DNA from 3 places in the Micromonospora globosa genome. Region 2 is predicted to be linked to each of the others. Evidence: riboswitches for the same ligand, from Rfam matches in the RefSeq annotation. Region 2 holds a riboswitch; each other region holds the start of a gene.
The links. A riboswitch is a leader RNA that binds a small molecule or an ion and turns the genes downstream of it on or off. The one in region 2 is predicted to bind cobalamin.
Positions count from the first base shown of each region.

Region 1: linked by a shared signal. The riboswitch ahead of IF06_RS0100390 (peptidase) and the one ahead of IF06_RS0130005 ((2Fe-2S) ferredoxin domain-containing protein) in region 2 are both predicted to bind cobalamin.
Region 3: linked by a shared signal. The riboswitch ahead of IF06_RS0103285 (ribonucleoside-diphosphate reductase subunit alpha) and the one ahead of IF06_RS0130005 ((2Fe-2S) ferredoxin domain-containing protein) in region 2 are both predicted to bind cobalamin.

Region 1 covers NZ_JNZR01000001.1:84,274-91,783, reverse strand. Annotated here, with positions in the region: gene IF06_RS0100400 (prenyltransferase/squalene oxidase repeat-containing protein) at 1-518, opposite strand, end outside; cobalamin riboswitch at 677-750, opposite strand; gene IF06_RS0100395 (hypothetical protein) at 882-1,367, opposite strand; gene IF06_RS0100390 (peptidase) at 1,402-2,445, opposite strand; cobalamin riboswitch at 2,544-2,680, opposite strand; gene IF06_RS0100385 (alkaline phosphatase PhoX) at 2,810-3,970, opposite strand; gene IF06_RS0100380 (beta-1,3-glucanase family protein) at 4,149-5,741, opposite strand; gene IF06_RS0100375 (hypothetical protein) at 5,913-6,353, shown strand; gene IF06_RS34655 (tetratricopeptide repeat protein) at 6,419-7,510, opposite strand, start outside.
Region 2 covers NZ_JNZR01000048.1:8,702-16,211, reverse strand. Annotated here, with positions in the region: gene IF06_RS0130030 (bifunctional cobalt-precorrin-7 (C(5))-methyltransferase/cobalt-precorrin-6B (C(15))-methyltransferase) at 1-254, shown strand, start outside; gene IF06_RS0130025 (cobalt-precorrin-4/precorrin-4 C(11)-methyltransferase) at 251-1,006, shown strand; gene IF06_RS0130020 (precorrin-2 C(20)-methyltransferase) at 1,007-2,509, opposite strand; gene IF06_RS0130015 (precorrin-8X methylmutase) at 2,506-3,171, opposite strand; gene IF06_RS0130010 (sulfite reductase subunit beta) at 3,168-4,046, opposite strand; cobalamin riboswitch at 4,092-4,273, shown strand; gene IF06_RS0130005 ((2Fe-2S) ferredoxin domain-containing protein) at 4,363-5,007, shown strand; gene cobN (cobaltochelatase subunit CobN) at 5,004-7,510, shown strand, end outside.
Region 3 covers NZ_JNZR01000002.1:168,928-176,437, reverse strand. Annotated here, with positions in the region: gene IF06_RS0103300 (acyl-CoA thioesterase) at 112-624, shown strand; gene IF06_RS0103295 (LysE family translocator) at 628-1,251, shown strand; gene IF06_RS0103290 (PrsW family glutamic-type intramembrane protease) at 1,343-2,188, opposite strand; cobalamin riboswitch at 2,309-2,525, shown strand; gene IF06_RS0103285 (ribonucleoside-diphosphate reductase subunit alpha) at 2,640-5,036, shown strand; gene IF06_RS0103280 (ribonucleotide-diphosphate reductase subunit beta) at 5,027-6,055, shown strand; gene IF06_RS0103275 (MFS transporter) at 6,077-7,312, opposite strand; gene IF06_RS0103270 (condensation domain-containing protein) at 7,351-7,510, opposite strand, start outside.

The DNA.
Region 1 (7,510 bases), on a different contig from region 2:
TTGCTGGCGTCCGGGCCGCTGTCGGCGGTGGTACGGCTGGTGATCCGCCCCCGCTGGTGCCCGGCGTCGGCCGTGGCGATCAGCGACAGCGTTTCCGCCCGCAGGTCGTAGCCGCCGAAGTCGGTGGGGTCCGCGTCGGCGGCGGCCGCGGCGTAGAGCAGCTTGGCGGTGGCCCCGCCGTCGGTGAAGCCCTCGATGCCCCAGTCGTCGTAGCTGTTGTAGGACCGTACGTGTCTCGCGACCTGCGCGGTTGCCGCCTGCCGGGTCGGCGCGTCGACGCCGGTGGCGGACAGCGCGACCAGTCCGTCGATGGTCAGCCCCCAGTCCTCGGGGGCGAACGGGCCGGGCAGCGAACCGTCGGTGAACTCGCCGGCCAGCCAGGACGCGGCCTCGCGGGCGGCTGTGACGTGGGCCGGGGCGGGTGCCGCGACAACGGCCGGCGGGGCGCCGGTGATCGCGGCGAGAGCCGTCACCGTGGCCATACCGAGGCCGGTGGTGAGACGCCGGGACAGGGGCATCAGGGGTGCCTTTCGCAGAGCGGTCGGTGAAACCTCCGGAAAGCACCCCGAGAAACGGACACCCCGCTCCGCGTGCTGCGGTGAGCGGGGTGGTCGGACCTCGGCGGCCCGGACTTCACCCTGTAGACCTCGACAGTGGAAGCCGCTCGTCCCGGGCGGGGCATTCCGGCTCGCGAAAGGGGGACTCTCGCTCACGGTTGCGGGTCAGCGCCGGCTTCGAACCGGCTTCCCCCCGCGCGGGACGTATGCAGTTGTGTGCCCGGCGCACCGGGTGCCGACACCGTACCGCCCGGGCGCGCGACGACGCCAGAGCAGCTGCCGGTACCCGGTGCGCCGCTGGTCACACCACTTAGAAGCGGCGGTTCAGGGAGCGGCGATGCTCGGCGGGGCGCCGGCGCCGAAGGACCAGCCCTCGACACTGCCCGGCGCGGGGTTGTAGCCGGTCGCCCCCGACGTGCTGTAGGACCAGGAGCCGCCGCTGGACGCATGCCAGTACGACCAGTACGCCGTGGCCGGCGGGGTGTTGACGCACGGCTCGGTCGCGGCGGTGGGCTTGCCGTTGATCCGGCAGACGAAGGCCAGGCCCCAGCGGGCGGTGCCGGTGACTGTGAAGCCGGCGGCCTGGAGCGCGGCCAGGCCGGTGGCCGGATCGCCCGGCGCACAGGCGACCTGGACGCCGCCGCCGAGCGCGGCGAAGTCGACGACCACAGTGACTCCCGAGGTGCCGGCGCAGGCGGCGGCGTGCGCCGCCCGGGGCGCGGGTTCGACTGCGGTCAGCGCGACGCCGGCGACGACGGCGGCCAGCAGGCCGGCCAGCCAGGTGCGGACTGTGGAACGATGACGGAACACGGATCCTCCTGTGATCGGGTGAGCGGCGAAGGGTTCACGGGCAGGCGAGCGCCGGTGCGCCGGGGTCGGCGCCGGCGGCGGACAGACGGGCGTACCCGATCCCGGTGAGACCGAGGACGGCCTGGGCGGTCGCCCGGGGTGCGGTGGCCGGGTCGAAGCCGCCGCCGTCGAAGTCGACAGCGCCCCGGTCGGCCGGCGCCCCGGCGCAGCCGACCTGGAGTCCGGCGAGGAATGCCCGGGCCCGCGCCCAGGCCGGCAGCCGGTGGCCGTCGCGCAGGGCCTGCGCGGCGAGGCCGGTGCTGTTGGCGTTCGGCGTGCCGCCCGCGTTGGCGAAGCCGCCGTCGGCACGCTGAACGGACACCAGCCAGCGCAGCCCGGCGGCGGCGTCGGCCGGACGGTCCGCGGCGCGCAGCGCCTGTGCCGCGAGCGCCGTCGCGTCCACGTCGGACGTGCAGACCGGTTGCGCGGGCAGCAGCGGGTAGCCGCCGTCCGGGCACCGGGTGCCGGCCAGCCAGGCAGCTGCCGCCGGCGGCGCTCCGCCCGCCGTACGGTCCAGCGCCAGCAGCGCGAAGGATTGGCTGAACGCGTTGCTGTAGTCGCCGTACGCGGACCGGTCGCTGAACCTGCCGGCCGGCGTCTGGAGCGAGCGCAGCCGGGCGATCAGGTCCACCCCGCCGACGTCGGCCGGGTCGCCACCGCGCACCTGCACGGCGAGGGCGAGCTTGGCGGTCGCACCCGCGTACGCCTCGGAGACGCCGTCGCCGAGGTAGCCGTCGCGGATGTCCGGCCGGGTGACCCAGGCCAGCGCGTCGGCGCCGTGGTCGTCGGCGACGCCGGTGGCGGCGAAGGCGAACACGGCGTCGAGGGTCAGCCCCTGGTCGGGGTACGCGACACCGTCGAAGACCGCCTCGAAGCGTTCGCCGTCGACGAGTTGCCGGGCGAGCCAGCCGCCGGCGGCCTCCGGGCGGGTGAGGGCGGCGCGCTCGGGGGCGGCGACGGCGGGTGTGGTGAGGGTGAGGGCGGCGAGTACGCCGCAGAGGAGCGTGAGCAGGCGGTGCCGGCTTCGGCGGACGACCATCGGAAGCGCCTCTCCGGCCCGGCGGTCGTCGAAAGCCCGGACGACCGCGGCAACGCCGCGTCGACCGGGACTCCGACCCGTGGGCCACGACGGGTGGGGAGCGGATGCACGCGTACGACGGGTATTCGGGCTCGCCGCCGCAGATTTCTCTGGGCGGCCTACCGTTGCGGGCCAGCGCCGGATTTCGACCGGTCTTCCCCCGCACGTACACGCGGTGGTTCAGTTGTCGCGACAGTCTGCTGTGGCCGGAGCGCCGATGTCAATGCGCCAGGAACCGGACACGTGCCGTGACGGCCGGCGGGACGCCCGGTGAAGACCGGGCGTCCTCCACCTCGTGGTCACTGTCAGCGGGGCCGGGAGCCGGTCATCGGCGGAACGGCCCGGTGACGCAGTAGGTGATGCCGCCGGAGGACGAGCCGGTCGTGCCGCGTTGCGACGAGAAGTACAGCCGGTCCCCCGCCGGGGTGAACGCCGGCCCGGTGATCTCCGAACCGCTCTGTCCGGTGATCCGCAGGAAGACCGAGATCTTGTCGTCGGGCGTGATCATGCAGATCTCCATGTTCCCGCCGTCCTCCGCGACGTACAGGTCACCGGCAGTGGACCCGGTGATGTTGTCGACCCCGGTCAGCGGAGGGGTGCCCGGACTGACCAGGTTGTCGTCGTAGGCGAGCTCGTACGTGCCGGCGGCCAGGTTGACCTGCCACACGCGGTTGTCGCCCTTCGTGGTGAACCAGACGGTGTCATCCGCGTAGTGACAGCCCTCGCCGCCGTTGAACGTCTTCGCGCCGGACACCTGCTGCCGGGTCGGGGTGGGCGAGCCGTCCGGGTCGGGCACCGTGGCCCAGGTGAACGTGCCGGAGGTCGCCGTACCGGCGCGGAAGACCTGGAGGGTTCCAGCGGAGAGGTCGCCCCAGGTGGTCGGCACGAACCGGTAGAACTTGCCGTCGGTCTCGTCCTCGGTCAGGTAGACGACCCGGCGGACCGGGTCGGCCGCGGCCGCCTCGTGCTTGAACCGGCCCAGCGCGGGACGCGCCACGGCGGTCCCGCCGAGGGGGTACGTCTCGAAGACCCGGCCCAGGGACACCTCCTCGCAGGAGAGCCAGGTGTTCCACGGTGTCTTGCCCCCGGCGCAGTTGTTATTGGTTCCGGAGAGGATCCGCGACGCCCCGACCACGGTGCCGCTGGAGTCGAAGACGAGGCGTGAGGCACCGCCGCCCGCACCGGCTGACACCTCGGAGTTCGACACGTAGATCCAGCCGGTGCCGTTCGGGAACACGGCGCCACCGTCCGGAGCGTCGTGCCAGGTGTACGACGTCCCCGGCACCGTCCGACGGGATCGTGCGACGATCGAGCTGGTGAAGCCGGCCGGCAACTGGATGCCGTTGGCGTCGGCGGGCTGGAGCCCACCGTAGGGGCCCGCCGCGTTCTGCGCCGGGGCTCCGTACGCCGCCGACCACGCGGTGAACGGCAGCGCGACAGCGCCCGCACCGACGACAGTGGCCCGCAGCATTGCTCGACGATCCATGGAACCTCCTCGGTAGGTTCCCCAGATCTGACCGGGCGGAGCTTACGCACATCGATCTGTTGGATGAACGTCGATGGACGCCTCGGTGCGCGGCGTCGTGTCACCGGCCGTCTCGTCCGTCGCCTGCCGGTGACGGGAGCGACTCGCGGTCGGCCCCCGCCACCGTTCGCACGGCTGGTCAGCCCTTGCGCCACTTCTGGTTGGCCGTGCCCCCGCAGTCCCAGAGCTGGAGCCTCGCGCCGTCGTTGCCGTTCCAGTCCTTGATGTCGACGCACTTGCCGGCCTGGAGGTTGACCAGGTCTCCGGCCGCGTTCAGGGTGAACTGCTGGGCGCCGGTGCCGTTGCAGGTGTAGAGCTGCACCGCCGCCCCGTTCGCGGTGGACCCGGCGTCGACGTCCATGCACTTGTTGTTCTGGCTCTTGAGCGCCGTGCCGCTGAACGTCCACTTCTGCGCGTTGGTGTTGTTGCAGTTCCACATCTGCAACGGCGCGCGGTCGACGAAGTTGGAGCTCGGCACGTCGATGCACTTGTTGTTCCAGTTGCTGACCACTGGCACCCCGGTGGTCGGGGTGCCGCCGCCACCGCCGGTGAACGGGCTGAGGATCAGTCCGGCCGAACGGGGATCGCCGTCGTGCACCAGCGACTCGAATCCGCCGACGTCGTCGAAGGCGAACGCGTACGCCCGGCCGTCGGTCATGTTGGCGTGGATCAGGCGTGCGTACTGGTTGGTGGGGTTGCTGCGGTAGAAGTCGGCGGCGTTCGTGCTGGGCTGGGTGTCGACGGTGCCGAGCGTGCCTCGGTTGAGGGCGGCGCAGAGCGTACGCGAGATCGGGCCGACCACCTGGTCGTTCGGCGCGGGCAGGTCGCCGTCACAGCCCCAGACGCTGGCCGAGGAGGGCCGGTTGAAGGAGGCGACGACCTGGCCGCTGCCGTTGGTGAAGGTCATGGTGTTGCCCGAGGTGCGGCCGTAGTACCGGATGGCCGGCTGGTCGGCGAAGGGCGCCACGGTCAGGGTCTTCGTGGTGTACGCGTTCCACGCGGAGGCGATGTACGAGTCCAGGTAGGTGGTGCTGAGCAGGCCGGCCCCGGCCGCCTTGCCCGGAGCCAGGACGCGCAGCACGGTCCCGTCGGAGCGGGTGTGGACGGTGCCGGCCCAGCCCGGCTGCGCCCGGATCCCGTCGATCACCGCGTTGCGTCCGTTGGCCACCACGTCGCCGGTGCGCTTGGTGACGCCGTTGGCGCCGGTCACGGTGACCGCGTGCGGGATCGCGAACATGTCGACCTGGGAGCTGTTGAGCCACAGCCCGGAGTCGTTGTAGGTGAACTCGCTCCAGTCGAAGAGGATGTCGCGGTTCGCGTCACCGGCCGCCCAGGGCGCGGGCTGCACCAGTCCGTCCGGGGTGAGGAAGAACTTAAGCTTCTGCCCGAGGGAGAAGTAGGCCCGGCCGGAGAAGCCGCGGGGGAACTGGATCGTGGTGCTGCCGCCGTTGCCGGGGCCCGGTATGGAGACGTCCGGCGCGGGTGACGGCGGGAGCTGCCCGCCGGTCCACGGTACGAATCCGCCGCCGGAGGTGACGTAGCCGAGCCGGCCGGAGGACAGCTGGACGCCGATGACGTAGAGGTGGACCGGGTCGCTGCGGCCGGTGGTGTTGGTGACGGTGACCGGCAGCAACGCCGGTCCGACCGCCTGGGCGGGCGTAGCGACGACGGCGCCGGTGAGCCCGGCGAGCAGGGCGGACGCGGCGGCGAGCAGCCTTCTTCGGAGACGCATGGGGACACCTCGCGGGAGACAGGGGGACGGGAGAGCGCTCTCTCAGCAGGGTCCAATTGTTAATATTGTTTGTCAATAGGTGGTTGCCTATGGATCAGGGCCACGGCGAAGGTCACCGGTTGATTAAGATCCACTACGGAACAGTCGACTGTGGATTGGGTAGGTAGGTACATGAAACGCATGCTTTCGGCGCTGACGGCGCTGGTGACCGTCGCGGCGGGCCTGACTGTCGGCGCCCCCGCCGCCCAGGCGGCCGGCTCCTGCTCGGGGACCATCACCTACAGCCAGGTGCAGTCGTCCGGGCTCGGTGAACTGGTGATCTACTACAACAGCAGCAACGGGGGCACCAACAGCGCCTGCTTCTACCACCGCGGCGCGGCGTACGGGAGGTCGGCGCCGACCTTCGTGCAGATCTACCGCTGCGCGGAGCGGTCGGGCGAGGGCGCGCACTGCACCCGGTCGGGCGGCGCGGACACCAATTCCGGTGACTTCAGCTACTACGCCGGCCCGGTCGCCGTCACCGGTACGGCGAACTACTGCGTCGAGGCGGTCGGCTACATCGGATGGGCCGGTGAGCGCCACCAGATCTACAGCCGCCGCCAGGGCTGCTGAACCCGCTCCCCTCCCCCGGACCGGGGCCGGCGCACGATGAGCGCCGGCTCCCCGGCCGGGCCGGGTCAGACGGCCAGCGCGCGGCGGCACCTGGTGAGTTCCGCGCGCAGATCCCGGCGCAGGGCGCGGTCCAGGCCGGGCTGGGCGAGCGCCTGGGCGAAGTCGCGGGCCGCCTCGTCCCACCGGCCCAGCCGGGCCAGGGCCGTACCCCGGTTGTAGCGCGGCACGGGGGCCTCCGACAGCGCCACCGCCCGGTCCAGGTCGGCGAGCGCGGCGGCCACGTCGCCGCGCTCGAACCGGGCGGCGGCCCGGTTCGTCCACGCCTCCACCAGTTCGGGGTCCCCGTTCAGGGCCCGGGTGAGCAGTTCGTCGGCCTCGACGGGCCGGCCGCGCTCGGCGAGGACCAGGCCCAGGGTGCACAGCAGCGCGGGCTCCTGCGGAGCGCCGGCCAGCCCGGCCCGCGCACCCGCCTCGGCGGCATCCAGCGCGCCGCGCTCCACGTGCAGGTTGACCAGGGCGATCCGGGCGTCGAGGTGCCCCGGTTCGATGGCGAGCACCCGCTCCAGGTCGGCGCGCGCCCGCTCGGGGCGGCCCCGCTCCTGCTGGAGCACGGCCCGGTTGTAGTACGCCTCGGGCAGGTGCGGTCCCAGCCGGATGGCGGCGTCGTAGTCCCTGATCGCGGCTCGGGTCCGGCCCGCCGCCCGGTGGAGGGCGGCGCGGTCCACGTAGTACTCGCAGTTGTCGGGGTCGTGGGCGATCACGGTGTCCAGATCGGCCAGCGCCCGCGCCGGGTCGCCCAGCGCGAGGTGAACCTGCGCCCGGTTGTGGCGCAGCCGGGCCAGGTCCTGCGGGCGTTCGCCGGGGCCGAGCGCGGCCGTCAGCCGGGTCAGCCCGTCGTCGACGAGCCGCAGCGCGCGGTCGGGCCGGCCGGCCCGGCTGTCCAGCAGCGCCAGGCCCTGCTCGTAGAAGACCGTCGACAGCAGCCGCCGGCGTGGGTCGGCCAGTTCGGCGGCGAGGCGCAGCGCCACCTCCAGCCAGTGCCGGGCCAGCGCCGGGTCCTGGTCGGCCGCCGGCAGGTGCCGGGCGTGCAGCATGGCGGTGGCGTACGCCGCCGACATAGTGATCTTCGGGTCGTCGGTGACGGCCCGCGCCTCGTC
Region 2 (7,510 bases):
CGGTGTTCGTCGGCGGCGGGGCCACCGTCCCCGGCGTGCTGGACACCTGCTGGGATGCGCTCGGCGCCGGTGGACGGCTCGTCGTGCACGGTGTCACCGCCGAGACCGAGGCGGTGCTGCTGGAGCAGCACAGCCGGCGCGGCGGTGAACTCGTCCGCCTGCACGTCGAACGCGCCGAACCGCTCGGCGGCTTCACCGGCTGGACGCCCGCACGGGCAGTCAGCCAGTGGTCCATCGTCAAGGGAGATTCATGACCGTCCATTTCGTCGGGGCCGGGCCCGGCGCCGCCGACCTGCTCACCCTCCGCGCGGTACGCCTGCTCGAGTCCGCCGACGTGTGCCTGTACCCGGGCACGTACCTCGACGCCGAGGTGCTGGAGCACTGCCGTGACGACGCCCGGCTGATCGACACCCAGCACCTCGACCTGGACCAGATCACCACGCACCTGGTCCAGGCACACGCCGACGGGTCCGAGGTCGTACGGCTGTGCTCCGGTGACCCGTCGCTGTACTCGGCGGTGCACGAGCAGGCACGCCGGCTCGACGCCGCCCGGGTCCCGTGGGACGTCACGCCCGGCGTGCCGGCCTATGCGGCTGCTGCCGCCGCCGTCGGCGCCGAGCTGACCGTCCCGGAGCTGGCCCAGTCGGTCGTGCTCACCCGCGCGCAGGCCCGGTCCACGGTCATGCCGTCGGGAGAGAAGCTCGCCGCGTTCGCCGCGACCGGCGCGACGCTCGCCCTGCACCTGGCGGTCACGCGTACCCGCGAGCTGGCCGCCGAACTGGCTGGCTACTACGGCCACGACTGCCCCATAGTCGTGGTGCACCGGGTGTCGCAGCCGCAGGAGCTCATCCTGCGCGGCACGCTGGCCGACATCGGCGGCCGGGTCGAGCAGGCCGGTCTGCGACAGGCAGCGGTCATCCTGGTCGGCCCGGCGCTGGCCGGGGACGTCCGTGGCGGCGAGTCGTTCCTCTACTCGGCCGGTCGCGAGCGCCGCGTGCGCGGCTGATCAGGGCACGAAGCGCGGGCTCCAGACACGTCCGGCCGCGGTGACTCGCGTCGCCGAGGCGCCGATGATCAACAGGCATTTCATGTCGATGCTGCCAGGGTCCAGTTCGCCGAGCGAGGTGACGGTGAGGCTCTCCCCGGCCCGGCCGATGTCGCGGCCCACGACCACGACCGTCCGGGGGGACTTGTGCTCCAGCAGCACGGCCCGGGCCTGCGCGACCTGTTCGGTGCGTGAGCGTGAGCGCGGGTTGTAGAGGGCCAGCACCAAATCCGCCTCGGCGACAGCGCGCAGCCGCTTGACCACGACCTCCCACGGCTTGAGCCGGTCCGACAGGCTCATCACCGCGAAATCGGCCCCGATCGGCGCGCCCGCGCGCGCCGCGACCGCCTGGACGGCGGAGATCCCGGGTACGACACGGATGGCGACGCCGGCGTAGCGGGGGTCCTCCGCGGCCTCGAACACCGCCGACGCCATGCCGAAGACGCCCGCGTCACCGCCGGAGACGACCGCGACGCGCTCACCGGCGAGCGCCAGTTCGAGCGCCTGCCGGGCCCGCTCGAGCTCGACCGTGTTGCCGGAGGCGTGGCGGACGAGTCCGGGGCGCTGCGCGACGCGCTGGACGTACGGGCCGTAGCCGACGACGTGGCCGACCTCGGCGAGCACCTGCGACGCCTCGGGGGAGAGCCACCGATCGGGACCGGGGCCGAGGCCCACGACGACGACCTCGGCGCCGGGATAAGGTTCGGTGACCCTGGTGGCCGGGAGGTCGTAACGGGCCACTCCGGGCCGGGTGTCGCCGGGGACCAGCACGATCGAGAAGTACGGCACCGTGGCGGGGTCCACGTCGGCGACAGGCAGTACCCGCTCGGCGGTCATCGACGCCCGTTCGACGTACCAGGAGCCCTCGACGCGCCCGGCCTGCTCGAGCGCCGAGCGGACCTTGGTGAACGTCCGGCCCAGCTTCATGATCACCGCCCCGTCGGTGTCGGCGAGACGCCGGGCCAGCTCGGGCTCGGGCAACGTTCCCGGCAGCACGGTCAGCACGTCGGTCTGCCGGACCAGCGGCAGGGCGGTGGTGGCGGTGGCGGCGGCGAAGGCGGGCACACCGGCGACGACCTGCGTGTCGAACTCGCCGGCGAGCCGGTCGTGCAGGTACATGAACGAGCCGTAGAGCATCGGGTCGCCCTCGGCCAGCACGACCACGTCGCGGCCCGCACGAAGGTGGGCCCGCAGCCGCTCGGCGGCTTCGGCGTAGAAGTCGGCCATCGCCCCGGCGTACCCGCCCGGGTGCTCGGTGCTCTGGGTCGTCACCGGATAGACCAGCGCCTCCTCGATCACGTCGTCCGGGAACAGGCCGGCAGCGATGCGGCGCGCGTTGGACTGTTTGCCGACACCCTGGTGGTAGGCGATGACCTGGGCCGCGCCGATCAGCCGGGCGGCTTTGAGCGTGATCAGTTCGGGATCACCCGGGCCGACCCCGACGCCGGACAGCCGCCCGGTCACTCCGCCTCCCGGGCGAGGGCGTTGAGCGCGGAGGCGGCCATCGCCGAGCCGCCCCGGCGCCCGGTCACCACGAGATAGGGCACGTCGAGGCCGGGGGCGTCGGTGGCGAGGTCGATGAGCGCCTGCTTGGACTCGGCGGCGCCGATGAATCCCACCGGCGTACCGATGATCGCAGCTGGTCGTGGCGCGCCGTCGCGCAGCATCTCCAGCAGGTGGAACAGGGCCGTGGGGGCGTTGCCGAAGGCGACGACCGCGCCGGCGAGGTGGTCGGTCCACAGCGACACCGCCGCCGCCGACCGGGTCGTTGCCCACCGGTGGGCAAGCGCCGGGACCTCGGGTTCGTGCAGAAAGCAGCGGACCTCGTTGTCACGGGGCAGGCGGGCGCGGGTAACGCCGGCGGCGACCATGTGCGCGTCGGTCAGGATCGGCGCCCCCGCCTCCAGCGCCCCGCGGGCGGCGGCCACCAGGCCGGGGTGGATCACCAGGTTGCGGGTGAGGTCGGTCTGGCCGCATGCGTGGATCATCCGCACCGCGACCTTCTCGGCGTCGGCCGGCACACCCGAAAGATCGGCCTCGGCACGGATGGTGGCGAACGAGGCGTCGTAGATCGCCGCGCCGTCGGTGACGTAGTCGTAGCGGCGTGCCGGTGTGGTGAGACTCATGCGTTCTCCAGATCGGGGACGAGCAGGGTGCGGTACGGGGTGACGACGATCTCGCCGGCGCCGAGCGCGCGGATCTCCTCCAGCAGGGGAGCGTCCACTCGGCCGCCGGAAGCCGCGAGGTGCGCGGTGACGCGGCCGTCATCCTGAACGATCCTGCCCAGCGCGGGTGGAGGTGTGCTCACCCGGGTCCGCTCGGCACGGTCGAGTACGGTGCCCAGCAGCGCGGCGCCGGCGCCGGGCAGCTCGTCGACGTGCCAGGGTGAGTCCGGCCGGTCACCCGCGAGCCCGGCGAAGCGTACGGCGAGCCCGGTCAGCGCCGCGGCGGCCTCGTCCAGCCGGATGACTGGCCCCCACGCCGAGGTTCCGGCGCGTAGCTGCGCGGTGTCCGAGTCGAGCGCCACCAACCCCAGGTCCAAGTCACGGCTGACCAGATCACCGCGGCCGTCGTCAAGCACGAACAGGAACCGTCCGGTCAGCGCGGTGAGCCGGGGCTCGGCGCGCAGCCGTGCGTCGAGTCCGGCGACGACCGGGTGTAGATCGGCCCGGCCGCCACTGCGTCCGGTCAGCGGTGAGGCGAGGATGTTGCGGACCAGCTCGTGCGACGTGGACGGTACGAGCCCGGTCGCGATGACGTCGGCGACGACGGTCTCGGGCAGCCGCCCACCGTCGTGCTCGAGACCGCGCACCTGCAGGTTGGCGCGGCTGGTCAGGTGGACCGCGCCGTCGCCGTGCGCACGGGCCACCTCCACGAGTGCGCACAGCGCCGCAGTCGGCACGATCCCGCCGGGGACGCGCACCCGCACGAGCGCGCCGTCGTCGGCGATCCATGGGCGCAGCAGGCCGGGACACAGGTCGCGGCGGGTCCTCTCGGTCACGGCGACATGGTGCCAGAGCCCGTCCCCGGCGACACCGGCTGTCGGTGCTACCGTCGTGATGCCAGTCAAACTCAGCCATGAGCCAGGGAACCCGGTGCGAATCCGGGACTGACGCGCAGCGGTGAGGGTGACGGGCGGGGCACGACGCCACTGGACCCACGGTCTGGGAAGGCGCCCCGTCCGGTTGATCCCGAGTCCGAAGACCTGCTGGCCGCAGATCCGTCTGCGACACGTGCCCATCCAGGCCTCGCGCACAGGCCCCGGACGAAAGAAGACCCCGTGTCCCGATCGCACCGGATCACCGGCTCCTGACCCCGTGAGCGTCCTCGTTCACGTCGCGACCGCACTGACGGACGCCGCGTCGCCGGTGCTACGCGGGCAGGCCGAGGCAGCCGGCGCCCGACTGGCCTTCCTGCAAGCCGGCGAGCCCACGCTGACCCATGTGCTCGACCTGCTGCACGCCGAGGGCGTTCGGGAGGTTCGCCTGGAACCGGTGAGCACCGACGACCTGACTTTCGCCCGTTCGTGGGTGGGACGCGTGGCCGGCCACTGGCACCGTCAGCAGATCGACCCGCCGGTCATCCGGTTCGGCGAGCGCGCGATCACCGGGCACGAGGCGCCACTCACCTCACCGGCCTGGGAGACCACGCCGCCGTACCGCCATCATCTACTGCTGTGCCGCGGCCCGCGCTGCAGTGCCCGCGGCGCGGACGAGACCTATCGCGCGATCGTGGGCGCGCTCGTCGAGCAGCAGCTCACCGACGCCGACGTCCTCATGGCCCAGACCGGCTGCCTGTTCCCGTGCAACCACGGACCAGTCGCCGTCGTGCACCCCGACGGCACCTGGTACGGGCCGGTGCGACCCGGCGACGCGGCACGCCTCGTCGGCGAGCACCTACGCGCCGGCCGTCCGGTCGGCGACCTGCGCCTCGGCTCCCGTGTCACCGAAGGAGAAACATGACACGCATCGCCCTGCTGTCCACCTCGGACACCGACCTGCTCTCGGCGCGGGCCAGCAACGCGGACTGGTCCTGGGCCAACCCTGCCCGGCTCACCGGCGAGCGCCGCGACACCCTGACCAGCGAGGCCGACCTGGTCGTTCTGCGGGTGCTCGGCTCGCCCGAGGACGTACGCGACCTCGCCGCGCTGATCCGCGGCACCGGCCGTCCCCTGGTCGTGCTCGGTGGGGAACGGACGCCGAACGCCGCGTTGATGGGGCTGTCGACCGTCCCGATCGGTGTCTGCGCCGAGGCGCACCGCTACCTCGCCGAGGGCGGCGCGGAGAACCTGCGCCAACTGCACGCCTTCCTGTCCGACACCGTGCTGCTGACCGGCGAAGGCTTCGAACCGCCGGCGGTGCTGCCCGAGTGGGGAGTCAGCCGGCAGCCGGCCCCGGACGCCCGGCCCCGCGTCGGAGTCCTGTACTACCGGGCCCACGAGGTGAGCGGCAACAACGCGTTCGCCCACGAACTCGCCGATGCCATCGACACCACCGGCGTGGCCACCGGCGTACCGATCTACGTCTCGTCACTGCGGGCGGCGCCCGAGGAGTTGTACGCCGAACTCGCCACCCTGGACGCGATCGTCGTCACGGTCCTGGCCGCCGGCGGCGCCCGGCCCGCCGCCGCGAGCGCCGGCGGCGACGACGAGTCCTGGGACGTCGAACGGCTGCGCGCCCTCGACATCCCCGTGCTGCAGGCTCTGGCGCTCACGTCCGGCAGAGCCGAGTGGGAGGCGTCCGACGAAGGCGTCACCCCGCTCGACTCCGCGACCCAGATCGCCATCCCCGAGTTCGACGGTCGCCTCATCACCGTCCCGTTCTCATTCAAGGAGGTCGACGCCGACGGCCTGCCCCGCTACGTGACCGACCCTGAGCGATGCACCCGCGTCGCGGGCATCGCCGTCAACCACGCCCGACTGCGGTACGTCCCGCCCGCCGAGCGCAAGGTGGCCCTCGTCCTGTCGGCCTACCCGACCAAGCACAGCCGCATCGGCAACGCCGTCGGCCTCGATACGCCCGTGTCGGCGATCCGATTGCTGCGCGCGATGCGAGATGCCGGCTACGACCTCGGCGCACCCGGCGCAATTCCCGGGCTCGACCCGCTGCTCCCGGTCGAGGGAGAGGATGCCGACACGACGGCCGGCAACGCGCTCATCCACGCTTTGATCGCCGCCGGTGGGCAGGACGAGGAGTGGCTCACGCAGGCTCAGCTCAGCGAGTCGCACGTGCGTATCAGCCGGGACGACTACCGGCGCTGGACTGCCGGATTGCCCGCCGCGCTACGCGACGCCATGGCCGAGACCTGGGGCGAGGCTCCCGGCTCGCTTTTCGTCGACGACGACGGCGACATCGTGCTGGCCACACTGCGCGCCGGTAACGTCGTCATCCTCATCCAGCCCCCGCGTGGCTTCGGCGAGAACCCGGTCGCGATCTACCACGACCCGGCCATGCCTCCGTCGCACCACTACCTGGCCGCGTACCGCTGGCTCGAACACGGCTTCGGCGCCGACGCGGTGGTGCACCTCGGCAAACACGGCTCGATGGAGTGGCTGCCGGGGAAGAACGCCGCGCTCTCAGCCGCCTGCGCCACGGACGCGGCGATCGGCAGCATGCCGTTGATCTATCCGTTCCTGGTCAACGATCCTGGCGAGGGTGCCCAAGCCAAGCGCCGCGCGCACGCCACCATCGTCGACCACCTGGTGCCGCCGATGGCACGCGCCGAAAGCTACGGCGACATCGCCAAGCTGGAGCAACTGCTCGACGAGCACGCCAACATCGCCGCGATGGACCCGGCGAAGCTGCCCGCGGTCCGCCAGCAGATCTGGACGCTGATGCAGTCCGCACAGATGCATCGCGACCTCGGCCTGGACGAACGGCCCGGCGACGAGGAGTTCGACGACTTCCTGCTGCACGTCGACGGCTGGCTGTGCGAGATCAAGGACGTACAGATCCGCGACGGATTGCACGTGCTCGGCCAGGCACCGACCGGACAGGCACGCGTCAACCTGGTGCTCGCCGTGCTCCGCGCGACACAGGTCTGGGGCGGACAGAACCGGGCACTGCCCGGCCTGCGCGCCGCGCTGGGTCTTGCCGAGGACGCCCCGGCGGCCGACGTCGACGCCGTGGAGGCGCAGGCCCGTGCCCTGATCGAGGCGATGGAGAAGGCCGGCTGGCAGGCTGACGCGATCGACGCGCTGCACGACGACCCGGTGGTACGCGACGTCCTGCGCTTCGCCGCCGAGCAGGTCGTGCCGCGGCTGGCCGCCACCACCGACGAACTGACCAACGTCCTGCACGCGCTCGACGGCGGTTTCGTCCCGGCCGGGCCCTCCGGCTCCCCGCTGCGCGGACTGGTCAACGTCCTGCCGACCGGCCGTAACTTCTACACCGTCGACCCGCGGGCCGTTCCGTCCCGTCTGGCCTGGGAAACGGGACAGGCGATGGCCGAGTCCCTCGTCGCCCG
Region 3 (7,510 bases), on a different contig from region 2:
CTCGCGGGTGGGTCGGGCGGGTGACACGTCGTGCGCAGGGCCGTCGGCGTGTCCTCGACGTGCACACCCCGGCCGGTCGGCGGTCCGCTTCTGCGAGGACGGAACCGCACAGTGCCCGACACCATCACGCTCACCGGCCGACCACCGTCGGCCTCGCACCTGACCCTGTCGCAGATCATGGACCAGCACCACACCAACCTGATGGGCACGGTCCACGGCGGGCGGATCCTCAACCTGATCGACTCGGTCGCCGGTGTGGTCGCCGCCCGCCACTCCGACGGCCCGGCCGTCACCGCCGCCATCGACGAGACCGCCTTCCTGCGGGCGGTACGCGTGGGGGACGTGGTCCACGTGGACGCCCGGATCACCTGGGCCGGCCGCAGCTCGATGGAGGTGGCGGTGAAGGTCAGCGCGGACCGGTGGGACCGCGCGGTGCCGCCGGTGGACGTGGCGACCGCGCACCTGGTGATGGTGGCGGTGGACGACGACGGGCAGCCCCGGCCGGTGCCGCCGCTGCACGCCGAGACCGACGGCGACCGGCGGCGCTACCGGGAGGCGCAGATCCGGCGCGAACACCGGCTGGCGCTGCGCCGGGCGCTGCTCGACGGCGCCGGGGAGGGCTGAACGGTGCTCGGACTGTCGGCGGCCACGCTCGCGGGTTACCTGGCCGCCATCGTGGTGCTCATGCTCACCCCGGGGCCGGACATGATGTTCGTGCTCGCCAACGCCACCCGGTACGGCCCACGGGCGGGCGCGGTGGCCGCGCTCGGGGTCGCCGCCGGGGAGGCGGTGCACGTCGCCGCCGTGGTGGCCGGGCTCGCCACGCTGATCGCCGCGTCCCCGGTGCTGTTCACCGCGATCCGGTGGGCCGGTGCGGCGTACCTGATCGTGCTGGGCCTGCGGGCGCTGCGCGGCACGGGCCGGCTCGGCGCACCGGCGGACCGGCCGGACGGCGGCGCCGGGCGGGCGTTCCGGCGCGGCCTGCTGACGAACCTGCTCAACCCGAAGATGATCCTGTTCAGTGTGGCGTTCCTGCCGCAGTTCGTCCGGCCCGAGGCGGGCCCGGTGGCGGCGCAGCTGGTGCTGCTCGGCGTGCTGTTCGTCGCGGTGCAACTCGCCGTGGACCTGGCGCTCGGGGTGGGCGCCGGGCGGTTCGCCAGGCGGTGGGGCGACAGCCGCTGGTCACGGCGCGTCGACCGGCTCTGCGCTGTCGCCTTCGTCGCGCTCGGCGTCCGGCTGGCCGCCGGCTGAGACGCACCGGGGCGCGGTGCGGGCGTCGGCTGGTCGGCGGTCGGCAATGCCCCGGCCGGTTGATCGACTCCATCACGCCGAGGTGGCGGCATCAGAAGTGCTCCGACCCCGCCACCTCGGCGAACTGGCGATGATCATGAGGCCGGTCCCGGTTCGGCTCCGCCGGCGTCCCGGACGCGGGCGGCCGCTCGCGGTCCAGGTGCAGGCGCAGCAGCACCCAGCCCAGCGACACGGCGCCGATGAACACGTACGCGGGCTGGGTGCCGAACGTGTCCCAGCAGGTGTGCAGTGTGACGGCGGCGGCGAAGGTGAGCAGGAACGCCGCCAGCTTCCGGCCGCCGGGCGCGGCGGCGAACGTGAACAGCGCGGCGGCGGTCAGCCCGGTCCAGGCCAGGTGCGCGGCGGGCGCGGTGAGACCGCGTACCAGCAGCGTCCGCTCGACCGCGCCGAGGTTGCCCTCCGACCCGACGAACGCGGCGAACGCGTAGCCCATGGTCTCCAGCGCGGCGAACCCGGCGCCGGAGGCCACGCCGATCACCAGGCCCTGCGCCGGGGACGGGTGCCGCCGCCACAGCAGCAGGATGCCGGCCGGCACGATCAGTTTGGCGGTCTCCTCGGCCAGGCCGACGAGCGCCATCGGCAGGACGCCGAGGCGGTGCAGGGTGCCGTACTCCAGCCAGCCGGCGGCGACCACGCCGACCACGCCGCCGAGGAGCGCGGCGACGCCGACGACGGAGCCGGGGACCGGGCGGCGGGCCGGCCGTCCCTGGGCGAAGGCCAGGAACGTGGCGGGCGCGACGCACGCGCCGAGCACGATCAGCGCCGGGACGAACGTGACGGTCCCGGTGCCGGCGAGTGTCTCCAGCACCAGCAGGTGAAGCCCGACGCCGACGAGCAGGACCGCCACCCACGCCCAGCGGCGTCCGGTATTCCCCATACCGCCGAGTATCGCGCCCGCCGGGTCGCGCCGGAATCGGGGGTAGGCACTGTGGACAGTGAGATCATTCCGACACGCCGACACGACATCTGGTGTTGCACGCAAGCCCTCACCGCCATATATGGTGGTGCCGCAGCTGGTTCGGCCGAGCCCTCCGGGGCGGGGCCGAGGCAAGAGGGAACCCGGTGGGAATCCGGGACTGCCCCGCAGCGGTGAGTGGGAACGACAGCCGTCAACAGCACTGGGCCACCGGCCTGGGAAGCGACGGCCGGTAGGCGACCGGCGACCCCGGTCGGGCCCGCGAGTCCGAAGACCTGCCAGCGCGCCGTACGCCTCCGCGTACGGCGGCCGGAGGTCGCGCGGGACGACCGACGCCAGCAGCCGGGCCGGCCGTGCGCCGCGCCCGTTGGCGTCTCCCGCCGTCTCCAGACGGTGACAGCGAGGAGAGGTCATGACTGTCGTGCAGGAGAGTCCCCCGTCCGGAACCGGCGGGTCCGAGACCCGCCGGCCGGCGATGCGGGTACGCAAGCGGGACGGCGACACCGAGCCGGTGGACGTCGGCAAGATCGTCCGGGCGGTCGAGCGCTGGGTCGCCGACCTGGACGAGGTGGACCCGCTGCGGGTGGCCACGAAGACGATAAGCGGGCTCTACGACGGGGCGACCACCGCCGAGCTGGACCGGTTGTCGATCCAGACCGCGGCGGAGCTGATCGGCGAGGAGCCGCAGTACTCGAAGCTGGCGGCGCGGTTGCTCGCCGCGTACGTGGACAAGGAGGTCCGCGGACAGGGCGTGGCGAGCTTCAGCCAGTCGATCGCCTACGCGCACGGGCTGGGACTGATCGGCGACGAGACGGCCGGGTTCGTGGCCCGGCACGCCCGCAAGCTCGACGACGCCGTGGACCCGGACGGCGACCTGCGGTTCGAGTACTTCGGACTGCGCACGGTGGCCGACCGCTACCTGCTGCGGCACCCGCAGTCGCGGCTGGTGGTGGAGACGCCGCAGTACTGGCTGCTGCGGGTGGCCTGCGGGCTGTCCCGCACCCCGGGCGAGGCGGTCGGCTTCTACCGGCTGATGTCCAGCCTGGCGTACCTGCCCAGCTCCCCCACGCTGTTCAACTCCGGCACCCGGCACACCCAGATGTCGTCGTGCTTCCTGGTCGACTCGCCGCGCGACGAGCTGGACTCGATCTACGAGCGGTACCACCAGGTGGCGAAGCTGTCGAAGTTCTCCGGCGGCATCGGCATCTCCTGGTCGCGGGTACGCGGCCGGGGCGCGCTGATCCGGGGCACCAACGGGCGCTCCAACGGCATCGTGCCGTTCCTCAAGACGCTCGACGCCGGGGTGGCCGCGGTCAACCAGGGCGGCCGGCGCAAGGGCGCGGCCTGCGTCTACCTGGAGCCGTGGCACCCGGACGTGGAGGAGTTCCTGGAGCTGCGGGACAACACCGGCGAGGAGTCGCGGCGTACGCACAACCTCAACCTGGCCAACTGGATCCCGGACGAGTTCATGCGCCGGGTCGAGGCCGACGGCGAGTGGTCGCTGGTCGACCCGTCGGACGCCCCGGAGCTGCCCGACCTGTACGGCGAGGCGTTCGACGCCGCGTACCGGGCGGCGGAGAAGAACGCGGTCCGCACGGTCCGGGCGCGGGACCTGTACGGGCGGATGATGCGCACGCTCGCGCAGACCGGCAACGGCTGGATGACGTTCAAGGACGCCGCGAACCGGCTGTCCAACCAGACCGGCGAGCCGGGCAACGTGATCCACCTGTCCAACCTGTGCACCGAGATCCTGGAGGTCAACGACGACGCCGAGACGGCGGTGTGCAACCTCGGCTCGGTGAACCTCGGCGCCCACGTCACCGCCGACGGCGTGGACTGGGAGCGGCTGCGCGCCACGGTCCGCACCGCCGTGGTGTTCCTCGACCGGGTGATCGACATCAACTACTACCCGGCCGAGCAGGCGGCGGCGTCGAACCCGCGCTGGCGGCCGGTCGGGCTCGGGCTGATGGGGTTGCAGGACGCGTTCTTCACGCTGCGCCTGCCGTTCGACTCGGCGCAGGCCAAGGAGCTGTCCACCCGCGTGCAGGAGGAGATCCTGCTGACCGCGCTGGAGACCTCCGCCGGGCTGGCCGAGCGGTTCGGGCCGCATCCGGCGTACCCGCAGACCCGGGCCGCGAAGGGTGACCTGCACCCGGACCTGTGGGGCGCGGAGCCGGCGCAGGCCGGACGGTGGGCGGCGCTGCGCGAGCGGATCGCCGTCCACGGGCTGCGCAACTCACTGCTGGTGGCGATCGCGCCGACCGCCACCATCGCCTCCATCGCCGGCTGCTACGAGTGCGTGGAGCCGCAGGTGTCCAACCTGTTCAAGCGCGAGACCATGTCCGGGGAGTTCCTCCAGGTCAACACGTACCTGGTGCGGGAGCTGAAGGCGCGCGGCCTGTGGACACCGCAGGTCCGCGACCGGATCAAGCGGGCCGAGGGCTCGGTGCAGGACATCACCGAGCTGCCCGCGCCGGTGCGGGAGCTGTTCCGCACCGCCTGGGAGCTGCCGCAGCGGGCGCTGATCGACCTGGCCGCCGCGCGGGCGCCCTTCATCGACCAGTCCCAGTCGCTGAACCTGTTCCTGAGCGCGCCGACCATCGGCAAGCTGTCCTCGATGTACCTGTACGCCTGGAAGGCCGGGCTGAAGACCACCTACTACCTGCGTTCCCGTCCCGCCACCCGCATCCAGCAGGCCACCGTCGCGCCGGTGCTCGCCCCGGTCTCCGGCGTGGTCTCCGCCGTGAGCGACGACGAGGCGCTGGCCTGTTCCCTGGAGAACCCCGAGAGCTGCGAGGCATGCCAGTGACCACCACCGCACCGACCCGGCACATGCTGCTCGACCCCGGCATGGACCTGACCCTGCGGCCGATGCGCTACCCGCGCTTCTTCGACCGGTTCAAGGACGCGATCAAGAACACCTGGACGGTCGAGGAGGTGGACCTGCACTCGGACCTCGCCGACCTGGCGAAGCTGTCCCCGGCCGAGCGGCACCTGGTGTCGCGGCTGGTGGCGTTCTTCGCCACCGGCGACACCATCGTCGCCAACAACCTGGTGCTCAACCTCTACCAGCACGTCAACTCCCCGGAGGGCCGGCTCTACCTGTCCCGGCAGCTGTTCGAGGAGGCGGTGCACGTCCAGTTCTACCTGAACCTGCTCGACACGTACGTGCCGGACGAGAAGGAACGGTTCGCCGCGTTCGACGCGGTGGAGAACATCCCGTCGATCGCCCGCAAGGCCGAGTTCTGCTTCCGGTGGATCGACTCGATCTTCGAGCTGCGCGAGCTGCGGACCCGCGCGGACCGGCGGGCGTTCCTGCTCAACCTGATCTGCTTCGCCGCGTGCATCGAGGGCCTGTTCTTCTACGGCGCGTTCGCCTACGTCTACTTCCTGCGCTCCCGGGGACTGCTCAACGGGCTGGCCTCCGGCACCAACTGGGTGTTCCGGGACGAGTCGATGCACATGGCGTTCGCCTTCGACGTGGTGGAGACCGTACGCGCCGAGGAGCCGGACCTGTTCGACGACGAGATGGAGCGGCAGGTGAAGGAGATGCTGGCCGAGGCGGTGGAGTGCGAGGTGAGCTTCGCCGAGGACCTGCTGGGGCAGGGCGTGCCCGGGATGTCACTGGCCGACATGCGCGAATACCTCCAGCATGTGGCCGACCGGCGCCTCGCAGTGCTCGGCATCGCCCCCATGTACGGCAGCGGCAACCCGTTCGCGTTCATGGAGTTGCAGGACGTGCAGGAGCTGTCCAACTTCTTCGAGCGCCGGGTGTCGGCGTACCAGGTCGGGGTGACCGGCTCGGTCACATTCGACGACGACTTCTGAGCGCCGCCCCCGCCCCGGCCGTCACGGCCGGGGCGGGACCGGGCTCTCGCCGGGCAGCGCCGTCGCCCGGACCCGCCCGATCAGCGCCACCACGGCGACCGCCATCACGGCCACCACCACGAACGCGCTGCGCAGGTCCAGGGCGCCGGCGAGCAGGCCGATCACCGGCGCCGCGAGCAACGCGCCCGGCCACTGGCCCATCGCCACCACCGAGACGCCCTCACCCGAGGTGAGGCCGGGCTGCTCGCCGGCGAAGCCGAGCACCGTCGGGGTCACGCACGCCAGGCCGAAGCCGAGCAGTCCGAAGCCGGCCATCACCGCGACCGGATGGGGGTACGCCACCGGCAGCGCCACACCGGCGGTGGCGACGAGCGCGGACAGCCGGACGAAGCGGATCCGCCCGAACCGGCCGGCCAGCCGGTCGCCGAACAGCCGGGCGACGGTGGCGGCCAGCGACAGGCAGGTGTACGTGGCCGCGGCGAGCACCGCGGCAGCGCCCGCGACCTCGGTCGCGTACAGCGCGCTCCACTGTGCGCCGGCCATCTCGATGAACGAGGCGAGGAAAGCGATCACCGCAAGCAGCAGCAGCTGCGGGGTGAACCGGTCACGCAGCCGCCGCCGGTCCTCGCCGTCCTTCGTCTCCTGCCGGGGCGTATCAGGCAGCCAGCGGTGCGTACCGACCAGCAGCGCTCCCAGCAGGACGCTGGTGACAGCCATCTGCGCCGACGGGGACATCCCGATCGCCGCGGCGCCGGTGCCGCAGAGGCCACCGGCCAGCATGCCGATGCTGAAGCCGGCGTGGAAGGTGGACAGGATGGGTCGCCCGTAGCGCTTCTGCACCTCGACCGACTGGGCGTTCATCGGCGTGGCCAGCAGGTTCGCCGCGAAGCCCCAGACCGCCAGCCCGCCGACAAGCGCCACCACTGTGGTGGACGCGGCCAGCAGCGGCGCGTTGACCAGGATCAGCGCGGCCCCGGCCAGCGCCAGCCGGCGGGTGTTGATCCGGCTGATCAGCACCGCCACCACGACCAGGGAGACCAGTTCCCCGGCGTTCGTGGCGATGTTGGCCAGGCCCCAGCCGGTGTTGCCGACGCCTACCGCGTCCCGCACCTCCGGCACGCGGGCCGACCACCCGCCGATGGCCAGGCCCATGATGACGAAGAGCAGCGCCACCGACCAGCGGGCCCGTACGGCCGAGCGTGGCACCGGCGGCGCGGGCTGCTCCGTCGTGTGCTGGTTCGTCGAGGTGTCCGTCATGGTCGTCGTACCTCTCTCCGATCGGTCCGTCGGAACTCCTACCCGATCGCGTGGTCGAGGAAGCACGCACCGTCAGGAAGGTGTACCTCCGCGGGGGTGGTCCCGGGGTCGGTGACGAGTGCCGAGACCACCGCGACGTAGTCGTCGATGAGCCCGCGGACGAGGTCGTCGCCGAAGACACCCCGATTGCGGATCACC